Regions from separate parts of the Streptomyces sp. NPDC046465 genome, predicted to be linked through region 3. Evidence: riboswitches for the same ligand, from Rfam matches in the RefSeq annotation. Region 3 holds a riboswitch; each other region holds the start of a gene.

The links. Region 3 has a riboswitch for cyclic di-AMP ahead of ABZ953_RS07555 (M23 family metallopeptidase). Riboswitches for the same ligand answer to the same signal wherever they lie in the genome.
Region 1: linked by a shared signal. The riboswitch ahead of ABZ953_RS37720 (M23 family metallopeptidase) and the one ahead of ABZ953_RS07555 (M23 family metallopeptidase) in region 3 are both predicted to bind cyclic di-AMP.
Region 2: linked by a shared signal. The riboswitch ahead of ABZ953_RS04335 (NlpC/P60 family protein) and the one ahead of ABZ953_RS07555 (M23 family metallopeptidase) in region 3 are both predicted to bind cyclic di-AMP.

What each region holds. Positions count from the first base shown of each region.
Region 1 is NZ_JBEYZK010000044.1:8,049-13,073, reverse strand. It holds gene ABZ953_RS37730 (pitrilysin family protein) at 68-1,441, shown strand; gene ABZ953_RS37725 (pitrilysin family protein) at 1,438-2,820, shown strand; cyclic di-AMP (ydaO/yuaA leader) riboswitch at 3,017-3,180, shown strand; gene ABZ953_RS37720 (M23 family metallopeptidase) at 3,193-3,996, shown strand; gene ABZ953_RS37715 (GntR family transcriptional regulator) at 4,193-4,885, shown strand.
Region 2 is NZ_JBEYZK010000002.1:296,299-301,323, reverse strand. It holds gene ABZ953_RS04345 (C40 family peptidase) at 1-330, opposite strand, end outside; gene ABZ953_RS04340 (hypothetical protein) at 675-1,028, shown strand; gene ABZ953_RS04335 (NlpC/P60 family protein) at 1,178-2,386, opposite strand; cyclic di-AMP (ydaO/yuaA leader) riboswitch at 2,394-2,550, opposite strand; gene pcrA (DNA helicase PcrA) at 2,848-5,025, shown strand, end outside.
Region 3 is NZ_JBEYZK010000004.1:20,593-25,617, reverse strand. It holds gene ABZ953_RS07570 (alginate lyase family protein) at 1-493, shown strand, start outside; tRNA gene ABZ953_RS07565 (tRNA-Met) at 541-614, shown strand; gene ABZ953_RS07560 (PP2C family protein-serine/threonine phosphatase) at 826-1,968, shown strand; cyclic di-AMP (ydaO/yuaA leader) riboswitch at 2,114-2,276, shown strand; gene ABZ953_RS07555 (M23 family metallopeptidase) at 2,288-3,367, shown strand; gene ABZ953_RS07550 (aldo/keto reductase) at 3,500-4,444, shown strand; gene ABZ953_RS07545 (PrsW family intramembrane metalloprotease) at 4,441-5,025, opposite strand, start outside.

The DNA.
Region 1 (5,025 bases), on a different contig from region 3:
GTGGCAGGACTGGCAGCAATTGTTCTGATCCAGCGATGATCCAGCGATCGAAGGGACGTACATGCCCATGGGTCACACGGCCACAGCCGAGGCCGGCTCCGGCGGCCTGACAGCGACCGAGCACCGGCTGGCCAACGGCCTGCGCGTGGTGCTCTCCGAGGACCACCTGACCCCGGTCGCCGCGGTCTGCCTCTGGTACGACGTCGGCTCGCGCCACGAGGTCAAGGGGCGAACAGGCCTTGCGCACCTCTTCGAGCACCTCATGTTCCAGGGCTCGAAGCAGGTGCACGGCAACGGCCACTTCGAGCTGGTCCAGGGAGCGGGCGGTTCGCTCAACGGCACGACGAGCTTCGAGCGCACCAACTATTTCGAGACCATGCCCGCTCATCAGTTGGAGCTGGCCCTGTGGCTCGAGGCCGACCGGATGGGCTCGCTGCTCTCCGCGCTCGACGAAGAGTCCATGGAAAACCAGCGCGACGTCGTCAAGAACGAGCGCCGCCAGCGCTACGACAACGTCCCGTACGGCACCGCCTTCGAGAAGCTGACCGCCCTCTCGTACCCGGAGGGCCACCCCTACCACCACACGCCGATCGGCTCCATGGCCGACCTGGACGCGGCCACCCTGGAGGACGCGCGCGCGTTCTTCCGCACGTACTACGCGCCGAACAACGCCGTCCTGTCGATCGTCGGAGACATCGACCCGGCACAGACGCTCGCCTGGGTCGAGAAGTACTTCGGGTCGATTCCCGGACACGACGGCAAGCAGCCGCCGCGCGACGGCTCCCTGCCCGAGCGCATCGGCAAGGAGCTGCGCGAGGTCGTCGAGGAGGAGGTGCCGGCCCGCGCCCTGATGGCCGCCTACCGCCTCCCGGAGGACGGCACGCGCGCGTGCGACGCGGCCGACATCGCCCTCACCGTCCTCGGCAGCGGCGAGTCCTCCCGGCTCTACAACCGCCTCGTGCGCCGTGACCGCACCGCGGTCGCCGCCGGGTTCGGCCTGCTGCGCCTCGCCGGGGCGCCCTCGCTCGGCTGGCTGGACGTCAAGACGTCCGGCGACGTCGAGGTCCCCGTCATCGAGGCCGCCGTCGACGAGGAACTGGCCCGCTTCGCCGCGGAGGGCCCCACTCCGGAGGAGATGGAGCGCGCCCAGGCGCAGTTGGAGCGTGAGTGGCTCGACCGGCTCGGCACGGTCTCGGGCCGCGCCGACGAACTGTGCCGGTACGCCGTCCTGTTCGGTGACCCACAGCTCGCCCTCACCGCCGTGCAGCGCGTCCTCGACGTCAGCGCGGCAGAGGTCCAGGAGGCCGCCAAGGCCCGTCTGCGCCCGGACAACCGCGCGGTGCTCGTGTACGAACCCGTGACCGTCGCCGACGAGGACGAAGAAGCCGTCGAGAACGCTGAGAACGCTGAGGACGCCGAGGAAGAGGAGGCGGCGAAGTGACCGAGGCCGCGATGCAGTTCCATCCACAGCCCCAGGGCGGCACGGCCAAGCCCTGGGCCTTCCCGGCGCCCGAGCGCGGCACGCTGCCCAACGGCCTCACCGTGCTGCGGTGCCACCGTCCGGGCCAGCAGGTCGTCGCCGTCGAGATCCACCTCGAAGCGCCGCTGGACGCCGAGCCCGAGGGCCTCGACGGCGTCGCCACGATCATGGCGCGGGCCTTCAACGAGGGCACCGACAAGCACTCCGCCGAGGAGTTCGCCGCCGAGCTCGACCGCTGCGGCGCGACGCTCGACGCGCACGCCGACCACCCGGGCGTGCGGGTCTCCCTGGAGGTCCCGGTCTCCAGGCTCCCCAAGGCGCTCGGCCTGCTCGCCGACGCCCTGCGGGCCCCCGCCTTCGCGGACAGCGAGATCGAACGGCTCGTACGCAACCGCCTGGACGAGCTCCCGCACGAGGCGGCCAACCCGGGGCGCCGCGCCGCCAAGGAGCTCTCCAGGCAGCTCTTCCCGGCCGCCTCGCGCATGTCCCGGCCGCGCCAGGGCACCGAGGAGACGGTCACGGCCATCGACTCGGCGGCGGTGCGTGCCTTCTACGAGAAGCACGTCCGGCCCGCCACGGCCACCCTGGTCGTCGTCGGCGACCTGACCGGCACCGACCTGGACGCCGTCCTCGCGGACACCGTCGGCGCCTGGACCGGGTCCGCGGGCGAACCGCGCCCGGTGCCGCAGGTGACCGCCGACGACCGCGGCCGCGTCGTCATCGTGGACCGCCCCGGAGCGGTCCAGACGCAGCTGCTGATCGGCCGCGTGGGCGCCGACCGGCACGACCGCGTCTGGCCGGCCCAGGTCCTCGGCACGTACTGCCTGGGCGGCACCCTCACCTCCCGCCTCGACCGCGTCCTGCGGGAGGAGAAGGGCTACACCTACGGAGTGCGGGCGTTCAGCCAGGTGCTGCGCTCGGCGCCGGACGGCACGGGCGCCGCGATGCTCGCCATCAGCGGCTCCGTGGACACCCCGACCACGGGTCCCGCGCTCGACGACCTGTGGAAGGTCCTGCGCACCCTCGCCGCCGAGGGCCTGACCGACGCCGAGCGTGATGTGGCCGTGCAGAACCTGGTGGGCGTGGCCCCTCTCAAGTACGAGATGGCAGCCTCCGTAGCGGCCACTCTCGCCGACCAGGTCGAGCAGAACCTGCCGGACGACTTCCAGGCGCAGCTGTACCGGCAGCTGGCCGCCACCGGCACCGTGGAGGCCACTGCCGCCGTCGTGAACGCCTTCCCGGAGGACCGCCTGGTGACGGTCCTCGTCGGGGACGCCGCACAGATCGAGGAGCCCGTCAGGGCGCTCGGTATCGGTGACGTGAGTGTGGTCACGGGCTGAGTGACAGTCAGGACATATCGGGACCCCAGTGGCCACTTCGGCCGCTGGGGTCCTCATATGTCCGAATTACTATGGAGGTTGCCTGTCTGCCCTGTGGCGTGCGCTACAAAAGTCGAGTTCTGTTTGTCGAACGAAAGACGCCCCGTTTAGCGTCGGTCCGGCTGTTCGTCGCGCAGTACGCCGCATCCGCGGCACCGGACAGTCATCGCCGAGTCCCCGTACGGCGCGAGCCAGGGGAGCCGGGGACCCACATGTCCCCTGGGGTGAATCGGGCACCTTGCCGTTGAGGCGAGGAACCCGTAGGAGACCTTCCTGCTCCGAACCCGTCAGCTAACCCGGTAGGCGAGAGGGAAGGAAAGGATCACCCGCCACATGGCGTTCACCCGTGCCACCGGGAAGCACCGTCGTCCGAGCCGCCTCACGCGGACCACCGCGAACGTCGCGGGTGTCGCGGCGCTCACCACCACCGGTGTCATCGGAGGCCTTGCCGCCCCGGCGCTCGCCGCCGCCGACGAAGCGGCCGTGGAACACACCGGCCTCACCCAGGCGATATCCGTCGGCGACTCGCTTGCCGAGAACATCGGCGCCCAGGCCGCCGCCCAGCGCCAGGCCGCCGACGACGCCGCTGCGGCGAAGAAGGCCGAAGAGGCCGCCAAGAAGAAGGCCGCGGAAGAGAAGCGCAAGGCCGAGGCCGAGGCCAAGGCGAAGGCCAAGAAGGAGCGCGAGGCCAAGGAGCGCGCCGCCCGCGCGGCCGAGCGCAAGCGCCTGAACACCTACGTCGCCCCGGTCGACGGCTCCTACGTCTCCACGGGTTACCAGACCGGAGGCGCCATGTGGTCCTCCGGCAGCCACACCGGCATCGACTTCCACGCGGCCTCGGGCACCTCCGTCCACGCGGTCGGCTCCGGCACCGTCGTCGAGGCCGGCTGGGGCGGGGCCTACGGCAACAACGTGGTCATCAAGATGAACGACGGCACGTACACCCAGTACGGCCACATGTCGTCCCTCGGCGTCACCGTCGGCCAGACGGTCACCCCCGGGCAGCAGATCGGCCTCTCCGGCTCCACCGGCAACTCCAGCGGTCCGCACCTCCACTTCGAGGCCCGCACCGGCGAGGAGTACGGCTCGGACATCGACCCGATCGCGTACCTCCGCGGGCACGGCATCAACGTCTGACGCGCGCGGCCCAGCAGCACTCCACCGAAAGCCCCGGCTCCTGGCGAGCCGGGGCTTTCGCCGTTGCCTCCAGCATTGTCCAAAAGGTATCCATGAATTTTGGCCCGCTGTCGGAAATTTCCGCGCTCTGCAATAGAGTCACGGAACGAACGTCGGTCGACCGCGTTATGCGGGGATGAAGGCGGAGGTCCGGGTCATGCGTGTTCCCGCGCATTCGGTATGCACGGCCATTCGGGACGACATCGTCGCCGGCGTGCACGAAAGGGGCGGCCGGCTCGCCGAGGAAGTTCTCGCGCGCCGGTACGGCGTCTCCCGCGTCCCCGTGCGCGAGGCCCTGCGCACCCTGGAGGCCGAGGGTTTCGTCGTCACCCGCAGGCACGCGGGCGCGTGCGTCGCCGAACCCACGGAGCAGGAGGCCGCGGATCTCCTGGAGGTCCGCACGCTGCTCGAACCGCTCGCCGCGGCGCGCGCCGCGCAGCGCCGTACGGACGCACACCTCAAGGTCCTGCGCGGACTGGTCAGGCTGGGCCAGGAGCGCGCCAGGAGCGGGCGGGGGGAGGATCTGCGGCCCCTGGGCGGCTGGTTCCACGAGACGCTCGCCCAGGCGTCCGGCAGCCCCGGCCTGAGCGCCCTGCTCGTCCAACTGCGCCACAAGGCCGCCTGGATGTACGTCGTCGACAGCCCGGCGGCGCCTGCCGACTCCTGGGCGGAACACGCGGCGATCGTCGACGCGGTGGCCCGCGGGAACGCGGAGCGGGCCAGGGCGCTCACCGCAGCGCACGCCGCGCGGGCGACGGCCGCGTACCGGCCGCGTCATGTCCGGCGGCCCGGCCGCGGCCGGGTGAGCGATTCGCAACATGGCGTCAACACGGTGAGCCTCCAGAATTAACGGAGACGCCGTATACAAAGGGAAGGTATTTCCCGGCCCTCATTTGTGCTGCGCTTGCCGCCATTTGTGCTGTGCGCCGCGTGTGCCTTGCACCTTCAATTATGCGCAGGCAAACGTCGAGGGGGTCACCCGGAATTCCG
Region 2 (5,025 bases), on a different contig from region 3:
GTACTGCGCGGCAGCGTACGAACCCAGGCTGTTGCGGGCGGAGTTGAGCTTGTCCGTCTTGCGGGCCGCCTCGTCGCGCAGCTCACCGAGTGATTTTTCGGCCTTCTCGGCCTTCTCCTTCGCGCCGTTGTACTTCTCGGTGGCCGTCTCCGCCTCGCGGTAGAGCGCGTCGACCCTGGACTTCACCTCGGCGGGGCCGAGCTGTGGGTCCGCGTGCCCCGTGCCGTCGAAGGCGGTCGCCGACGCGGCTCCCGCGAGGGCGAGGGTGGCGGCCGTGCGGACCGTGTTGCCGCTGAGCGAGCGCTGTTTCGGCTTGCGGTGCGCTGCCACGAAGAGGGGCTCCTTAGGTGTCCGGCGGCGGCCCGCACAGGGGGAACGGGCCACCGCCGGGTTTCTCGGCGGTGGTGTCCGACGGCCGCCCCTGATCGGGCGGCGGTGGGGAGTCGGTCACCTGGTGGAGGACGCTAAACCTGGCCGTCACGGGTGAGTGACGGATTGTGCGCAACTGGCGGAAGTGGGCGCTCATCGACCGGCTCCGACCGTCTCGATCACGAGGCGGCGGCTGCTTCACGTAGGGCCGTGACCGATGGCTCGATTGCGATGTGCCTGGCGGGGAGTGGTGGTACGGGGGCGGTGGCCGGGGCGGGCGGGCACCCCGGCTAGGCTCCGGCCTCATGGACCTACTCATCCATCTCTTCGTCGGCCTCCACATCATCGGCATCGGCTCTCTCCTGGGCGGTTTCCTGACCCAGATGAAGCAGATGGGCCAGGGCACGGCCCGCTTCAACCCCGCGATGCTGCACGGCGCGCTGACCATGCTCGTCACGGGTGTGGTCCTGGTGGGCCTCAACCAGGCGGACGACAACACGGTCAACAACCTCAAGATCGGCATCAAGCTGGCCTTGCTGATCGTGATCCTCGCGCTGGTCTACGTGAAGCGGGACGAGGAGAAGGTCGACAAGGGCCTGTTCGGCGCGGTCGGCCTGCTGACCGTCGCGAACATCTTCATCGCGGTGCTGTGGACCTGAGGACCTGACCCGGACGTAGGAACCCGCCCTCATGAAGGCGACCGTCATGAACCCGCTCTCATGAAGGCGACCGTCACGAAAGTGGCCCTCCACGCGCGTGTGGAGGGCCACTTTTATGAGGTGTCATGAGGGGTTTTGAGGTGTGACGGTTACGCGGGGCGCACCACGCTGTGGATCGGCATGTAGTAGATCGACTCGACGCGGACGTTCGCGCCCGGCTTCGGGGCGTGGATCATCTTGCCGTTGCCGATGTAGATGCCCACGTGGCTGATGTCGTCGTAGAAGAACACCAGGTCACCCGGTTTGGCGTCGGCGGTCTTCACGGTCGTGCCGACCTTCACCTGGTCCCACGTGGTGCGCGGCAGGGAGATCCCAGCCGCCTTCCACGCGTCCTGGGTGAGCCCTGAGCAGTCGTACGAGTCGGGGCCGGTGGCACCCCACACGTACGGCTTGCCGATCTGGGCCTGAGCGAAGGCGATGACCTTCGCGGCCTTGGTGGCGTAGTCGCCCTCCGTGCTCCCGGAGCCCGAACCGGAACCCGACCCCGAGCCCGAGCCCGCATCAGAGCCGGAGCCGGAGCCGGAGCCCTGACCCTGCTCCCGGTCCTTCTCCCGCTGGGCCTCCTCCTCCGCCTTCCGCTTGCGCTCCGCCTCGGCGGCCTGCTCGCGGGCCAGCTTCTCGGCCTTGCGCTTGGCCTCCTGCTTCTTCTTCCGCTCGATCTCCGCGAGCCGCGCCTTCTCCTGGGCCGTCAGCTTGGAAAGGACCTCGCGCGCGTCACCCAGCTTCTTCTGGACGGTCTGCTTGCTCGTCCTGAGGTCGTCCCGCGAATCGTTCAGGGTCTCCAGGCTCTTTGCGGCCTCCGTGCGCTGCTTGGTCGCCGACGCCTGCTGCGTCGTGTAGGCGTCGACCGCCTTCTTCTGGCGCGTGGTCAGCCGGTCCGCCAGGTGGTTCTGGTCGAAGTAGCCCTGCGGGTCGTTGGCGAGCATCATCGTGGCCGTCTCGGAGACGGCGCCGGTGCGGTACTGCGCGGCGGCGAACGAGCCGAGCTCCTTGCGCGCGTCGTTCAGCTCGTCGGTGCGCTCGGCCACGTCGTCGAGCAGGCGGTCGACCTTCTTGCGCTGCTTGTCGGTGCGCTCCTTGGCCGCGTTGTACTTCTGCGTGGCCACACCGGCCTGCTGGTAGAGCTCGTCGACCTTCTTCTGGACCTCTTCGAGGCTGGGTTTCGTCGGCGCGGCGGGCGCTGCCTGCGCGCTCTGGGACAGGAGGGCGACGGAGGTGAGGGCCGCTGTCGTGATGCCGATGGCGGGGGTCGTGCGAATTCCGGCTGCCCGGGTCCGCGGCTTGCGGTGCGACGCCAAGGGAGGCGACTCCTTCCGTAGACCGCCTACCGGGTTAGCTGTCGGGTTCGGGCGGGTGGTCCGGAAGGTTGCCCTACGGTCCCGTACTACGTGCGGGACCGATTCACCCCAAGTTTTCGGTGGGTCCCCGGCTCCGAACATGTCGGACTCGGCGGAGGCCACTCGTTCCCGGCGGGTTCGCCGGTGGGGGGACGAGCAGCCCGCGGAGCACGCTAGCCAACTCGTGTGGTCCCTGTGAAGGTTGATGTTCGATATGCCCGATACATTTTCGTGACTTTCCACGGCCTTGGCGCGATCATGCCGAGTGGATGCGGAGCGTGAGCGTCCGCAGGCAGGGTGTAGGCAAGGCGTAGGCAGGGTGTAGGCAAGACGTAGGCAAGACATGGGCATGGCGTGGGCAAGTGTGAGGTGACCGGAACCCGCAGCGGGTTGTCAGTGGGGCCGCCTAGACTCGGGAGGCGATGAGCAGCCTCTTTGATGACAGCTTCCTGGCGGACCTGCAGCCCTCCCGGGCCACGGACGAAGCGCCCCCGCCGCCGCCCGAGGACAGTGCTCCGGAGCCCATTCCGGATGATCTGTTCGACGGGAAGTTCGACGCGCCCATGACCCGGGACTCGCACTACCGCGACGGTGCCCCCCGCCCGGTCATCGACCCGGCGACGCTCCTCGACGGGCTGAACGAGAACCAGCGCGCGGCCGTGGTGCACGCCGGTGCCCCGCTGCTCATCGTCGCCGGCGCGGGCTCCGGCAAGACCCGCGTGCTGACCCACCGCATCGCGTACCTGCTCGCCGAGCGCGGTGCGCACCCCGGCCAGATCCTCGCGATCACCTTCACGAACAAGGCCGCGGGTGAGATGAAGGAGCGCGTCGAGCAGCTCGTGGGCCCGCGGGCGAACGCGATGTGGGTGTCGACGTTCCACAGCGCCTGCGTCCGCATCCTGCGCCGCGAGTACAAGAAGCTGGGCTTCACGTCCTCCTTCTCGATCTACGACGCCGCGGACTCCAAGCGTCTGATGGCCCTGGTCTGCCGCGACCTGGACCTCGACCCGAAGAAGTTCCCGCCGAAGTCGTTCAGCGCCAAGATCTCGAACCTGAAGAACGAGCTGATCGACGAGGAGGACTTCGCCGGTCAGGCCGCCGACGGCTTCGAGAAGACCGTCGCCCAGGCCTACGCCATGTACCAGTCGCGCCTCCGCGAGGCGAACGCGCTGGACTTCGACGACCTGATCATGACGACGGTCCACCTGCTGCGCGCCTTCCCGGACGTCGCCGAGCACTACAGGCGCCGCTTCCGGCACGTCATGGTCGACGAGTACCAGGACACCAACCACGCACAGTACGCACTCGTGCGCGAGCTGGTCGGCCCCTCCGGAGGCGAGGGCGACGACCCCGCCGAGCTGTGCGTGGTGGGTGACGCGGACCAGTCGATCTATGCCTTCCGCGGCGCCACGATCCGCAACATCCTCCAGTTCGAGGAGGACTACACCGACGCGACGACGATCCTCCTGGAGCAGAATTACCGCTCCACGCAGACGATCCTGACCGCCGCCAACGCGGTCATCGAGCGCAATGAGAGCCGCCGTCCGAAGAACCTCTGGACCAACCAGGGCGCGGGCGCGCGCATCACCGGGTACGTCGCCGACACGGAGCACGACGAGGCACAGTTCGTCGCCGACGAGATCGACCGCCTCACCGACGCGGGTGACGCCAAGGCCGGTGACGTGGCGATCTTCTACCGGACGAACGCCCAGTCCCGTGTCTTCGAAGAGATCTTCATCCGCGTGGGCCTGCCCTACAAGGTCGTCGGCGGCGTCCGCTTCTACGAGCGCAAGGAGGTCCGCGATGTCCTCGCGTACCTGCGTGTCCTCGCCAATCCCGAGGACGCCGTCCCGCTGCGCCGCATCCTCAACGTCCCCAAGAGGGGCATCGGCGACCGCGCGGAAGCGATGATCGACGCGCTCTCGCAGCGCGAGAAGATCTCCTTCCCGCAGGCCCTGCGCCGTGTCGACGAGGCGTACGGAATGGCGGCCCGGTCGACCAACGCCGTCAAGCGGTTCAACACGCTCATGGAGGAGCTGCGGACCGTCGTCGAGTCCGGCGCGGGCCCGGCCGTCGTCCTGGAGGCCGTGCTCGAACGCACCGGTTACCTCGCCGAGCTGCAGGCCTCCACCGACCCGCAGGACGAGACGCGCATCGAGAACCTCCAGGAACTCGCCGCCGTGGCACTGGAGTTCGAGCAGGACAACAGCCAGAACGGCAACCAGGACAACAGTCAGGACGGCAACCAGGCAGCGGACGGCGCTCAGGACGAGGCCGGTGCGGACGAGGGGGAGGCCGGTGAAGGCGCCGCTCCGACCGGTACGCTCTCCGACTTCCTGGAGCGGGTCGCCCTGGTCGCCGACTCCGACCAGATCCCTGACGAGGAGGACGACGGCTCCGGAGTCATCACCCTGATGACCCTCCACACCGCCAAGGGCCTTGAGTTCCCTGTGGTGTTCCTGACCGGCATGGAGGACGGCGTCTTCCCGCACATGCGCTCCCTCGGGCAGGTCAAGGAGCTCGAGGAGGAGCGCCGCCTCGCGTACGTGGGCATCACGCGCGCGCGTGAGCGCCTCTACCTGACGCGGTCCTCCATGCGC
Region 3 (5,025 bases):
CACGCGCGTGCCCGCCTACTTCTATCTGGAGTCGGACGGGAAGCTGCCGGTCTCGCCGGAGGGCAGCGGCATCGACACCGCGGCCGAGCTGAAGAGGTACTGGTTCGGGCAGGGCACCTTCGCCGACGGGCTGTCCCAGGAGACGTGTCGCAACTTCAAGCACGCCAGCTATTCCCTCGCGGCGGCCTCCCACATGGCGGAGACCGCCTGGCATCAGGGTGTCGACCTGTACGGGGAGGCCGAGGACCGGCTGCGGGCCGCCTTCGAGTTCCACTCCAAGTACCAGCTGGGCGCGCCGGTGCCGGGCTGGCTGTGCGGCGGCCGGGTGCAGCGCGACATGGGGCCCGACACGGAGGTCGGCCTCAACCACCTGCGGGGGCGGCTGCACCTGGAGTTGCCGGAGACCGAGAGGTACACGGAACGCGGGCGGCCGGAGGGGACGGACGGCCTCTTCGTGGCCTGGGAGACGCTCACGCACGCGGGCAACGCCTGAGGTGGTTCGACGCACCCCTCCGAATGGCGTAGAGTTGCATTCAACGGCGCGGGGTGGAGCAGCTCGGTAGCTCGCTGGGCTCATAACCCAGAGGTCGCAGGTTCAAATCCTGTCCCCGCTACTCAAGGCCTAGGGCCCGGAACCAGTAATGGTTCCGGGCCCTAGGTGTTTTCCGCACTTGTTTCCGTACCGCTGCCCGTACTCCTCTCCCGTAACCCGGTCGGACCGCGCCAGGTCGCCCCCGCTCCCCCTCGGGGGAACCCTGAGTGGAGCGCGGTGATGGGCGCGGTGATGGACTCGGTGACGGGTGCGGAGTCGGCGGGAGACAAGCGGTGGGGCAGCGAGCGGAAGCCGGGGACAGGGGTGCCACCGCGCACGAGCGGGCCTTCGTCCGCTCCCTGCCCCTCCTGCTCCTGATCATCGGCGTCGTGTACGACGTGTCGACCCCGCCGGAATTCACCGCGGCCCCCCTCTACACGGCCGCCCCGCTGATCGCCGCCCCCTTCTACTCGCAGCTCAGCACCGTCCTGACCGGCGTGGCCGCCACGGCAGCCGTCCTCTTCCTGCACTTCGGCAACCCGGTCAGCAGCCATGTCGAGGCCGTCACCGAGGTGCTCACCGTGGTCACCGTCGCGGCCCTCGCCATCGTCATCAACCGCGTCGTGCGCCGCGGCAACGACCGGCTCGCCAACGCCCGCTCCATCGCCGAGACCACCCAGCGCGCCGTGCTGCCCGAACCCGATCCGCGGATCGGCGGGCTCGACATCGCGGCGCGGTACGAGGCCGCGCAGGCCGACGCGTTCATCGGGGGCGACCTGTACGCGGTGCAGGACACCCCGTACGGCGTGCGGATCATCGTCGGTGACGTCCGGGGCAAGGGCATGGGCGCGGTCGCGGCGGTCGCCGTCGTCATCGGCGCCTTCCGGGAGGCCGCCGAGCAGGAGACGACGCTGGAGGCGGTGGCGCAGCGCCTGGAGCGGGCCCTCGCCCGCGAGGGCACCCGGCGCGACGGACTCGACCAGTTCGAGGGGTTCACGACCGCCGTACTCGCCGAGATCCACCACGCCGGCGGCGCCGTACGGCTGATCAACCGGGGGCACCCGTCGCCGCTGCTGCTGCGCGGGGACGGCCGGCTGTGCGTCCTGTCGGCGACCGAGCCCGCGCTGCCGCTCGGCATGGGCGAGCTGGGGGTCTGGCCGGACCGGGCGGACGAGTCGGAGTTCCCGCCCGGCGCGATGCTGCTCCTCTACACGGACGGCCTGTCGGAGGCGCGCGACGCGGCGGGGGAGTTCTACGATCCCGCGACCCGGCTCGGCGGGCGGATCTTCCCGGGCCGCGGCGGTCCGCGCGCGCTGCTCGCCGCGCTCGCGGAGGAGGTGCGGCGGCACACCGGGGGGCGGATGACGGACGACATGGCGCTGCTCGCGGTGCGGCGGCCCGTCGCCGGGGACCCGGACATCACGTCCCGTGACTGAAGGGCATCCCTCCGCACACCAACTGACGTACTGTCAAGAGAATGTGAAGCTAACGATCAACCGGAACGGCTTGGAATACGGACCCGCTGTCTATTAACGTTCGATAACGCAGCGCGGTCGTCCCAGCCGTCACTAGAGGCGGCTCCGCGCGCACGCGCCTAATCCCGCAAGGGAGCCGGGGAACCACCAACTTGGGGTGAATCAGGCATCTGCGCACCGTGCATCCGTGCACCCGTGCCAGGTGTCCGTAGGAGACCTTCCTGCTCCGAACCCGTCAGCTAACCCGGTAGGCGAGAAGGAAGGAAAGGAGTGCGCCCCAGTGGCGTCCAACCGGCCTGCCCCCCAAGCCGTGTACATACCGAATGACGATGACTTCGGTACGTACGACGACGACTCCTTCGAGGAGTGGAACCCCACCGAGGATTCCGTCCGTCCCGTCCGCGGCAGGCACCGTGTGCACAAGAAGGGCGGCGGCGGGCTCGCCCGCAGCTCCACCGTCCTCGGCGTGGGCGTCATCGCCGCCGTCGGCGCGGGCGGCATCGCCACCGCGCAGGACGGCAAGCCGCCGGTCTCCATATCGATGCCCGACCTGCCGGGCATGGACACCGTCGCGGACTCGCTGCCCGCGGCCAAGTCGCTGCCCGGCGTGGGCTCGCTGATCTCCGACGACGCGTCGGACTCCACGGCGACCGCTGCCGCGGCGGCCCCGCTCACCGCGGCGGGCGTCAGCACCGCCGACGCCGAGCAGGGCACCACCGACGCGGGTGAGGCGCTGCGCGCCCGCATCATGCGCCAGGCCGAGAACCAGCAGAACCAGGCGGACACCGCCGTACGGACCGCGGCCGAGGACGCCGCCGTCAAGAAGGCCGCCGGGGAGGCCGCCGCCCAGCAGGAGGCGGCCACGAAGGACGCGAAGGCCAAGGCCGCCGCCAAGAAGAAGAAGGAGGAGGAGGCCCGCAAGGCCAAGGCAGAGGCCGCGCGCCTGGCCAAGCTCGCCAAGAGCTACGCCATCCCCACCTCCTCGTACACCCTCACCTCGCACTTCGGTGACTCCGGCGCCATGTGGTCCTCCGGTCACCACACCGGCCTCGACTTCGCCGCTCCCACGGGTACCCCCCTCAAGGCGGTGCACACCGGCACCGTCAAGGAGGCCGGGTGGGCGGGCGCGTACGGCTACCGCACCGTGCTCGAACTCGAGGACGGCACGGAGGTCTGGTACTGCCACCAGTCCTCGCTCAATGTCAGCGCGGGGCAGAAGGTCACCACCGGCGAGGTCATCGGCCGCGTCGGCGCGACCGGCAACGTCACCGGGCCGCACCTCCACATGGAGGTCCACACGCCCGACGGCACCGGCATCGACCCGCTGGGCTGGCTGCAGGGCAAGGGCCTCAACCCCTGACCGCACCCTGACCGACCCCTGAGGGCGCCCTCAACTCCGGCGGCCCTGGCGCCAACCCCCCCGACGCCAGGGCCGCCGGTTTCGTCGTGTCAGAGATGGAATTCCGTTTCCGTCCCGGACGTTGCGGAACGTATGACTTCTCTTCGCCAGCTCGGCTCATCCGACCTCGAGGTCTTCCCGCTCGCCCTGGGCGGCAACGTCTTCGGCTGGACCGCCGACCGCACGGCGTCCTTCGCCGTCCTCGACGCCTACACCGCCGCGGGCGGCAACTTCATCGACACCGCCGACGCCTACTCGGCCTGGGTGGAGGGCAACAAGGGCGGCGAGTCCGAGACCCTCGTCGGCGAGTGGCTGACCGAGCGCGGCAACCGCTCCGACGTCGTCCTCGCCACGAAGGTCGGTGCGCACCCCGACTTCAAGGGCCTCTCCCCGGCCACGATCAAGGCCGGTGCCGAGGCCTCCCTGCGCCGCCTCGGCACCGACTACATCGACCTCTACTACACGCACTACGACGACCCCTCGGTCCCCGTCGAGGAGATCATCGGCGCGCTCGACGAGCTGGTGCGGGACGGCAAGGTGCGGGCCATCGCCGCCTCCAACATCACGCCCGAACGGCTCCAGGAATCCCTCGACCTCTCCGACCGCGAGGGCCTCGCGCGCTACGTCGCGCTCCAGCCGCACTACAACCTCGTCTCCCGCGACACCTACGAGGGCCCGCTCCAGGAGGTCGCCTCGCGCTCCGGCCTCGCGGCCGTCCCCTACTACGCGCTCGCGTCCGGCTTCCTGACCGGCAAGTACCGCCCCGGTGCGCAGGTGCGGAGCGCGCGCAGCGGACGGGTCGAGGAGTACGTGGGCAGCGAGCGCGGCGACCGCGTCCTCGCCGCGCTCGACGGGATCGCCGCCGAGCGCGGCGCCGAGGTCGCGACCGTGGCGCTCGCCTGGCTGGCCGCCCAGCCCACCGTCGCGGCGCCGATCGCCTCCGCGCGCACGGTCGAGCAGCTGCCCGCGCTCCTCGCGGTGGCGGACCTGGAGCTGACGGACTCGGAGCTCGCACGCCTGACGGCGGCCTCCGCCTAGGAGCGGTAAGGGTTGTTCTCGTACGCCGTCGGATAGCCGTAGGCGGGATGGAGCTGCGGGTACCCGTACGGCGGGTGCCCGTACCCCGCGTACTGCGCGGGGAGCATGACCGGCGCCGTCGCCCGCGCCGCGTACGCGAGGGCGGGGCGGGCCGGCTCGCGGCGCTCCCACAGCTTTTCGAGGAGCTCCCGCTCCCGTACGACGAAGTCGGCCCCGGCCCGGCCGCGGCGGCCTCGGTGGCGCAGGAACGCGAGCGACGTCGCGTACCTCTGGTACTCCGCGACCGTGCGGGCCGCCGCCTTGCCCCAGGTGTACGAGGCGTAGTCGCGGGCCAGCGCGCGGGCGCGCATCGAGCCCAGCGCGTACGGCTCGGGCGGCGTCAGCCATCCTGCCGCCGCGTACGCGGGCAGCTCCGCGCGGATCGTGCGCAGCTCGCGCTGCCGGGTCCAGACGGCCAGCCAGGTCAGCAGGCCGAACACCGGGAGCATGAACACCGCGTACACGGTGAAGAAGCCGAACTGCCCGAAGACCGCCGAGCCGTTCCACAGCGCGTGCATGCCCATCGCGAGCAGCAGTCCGGT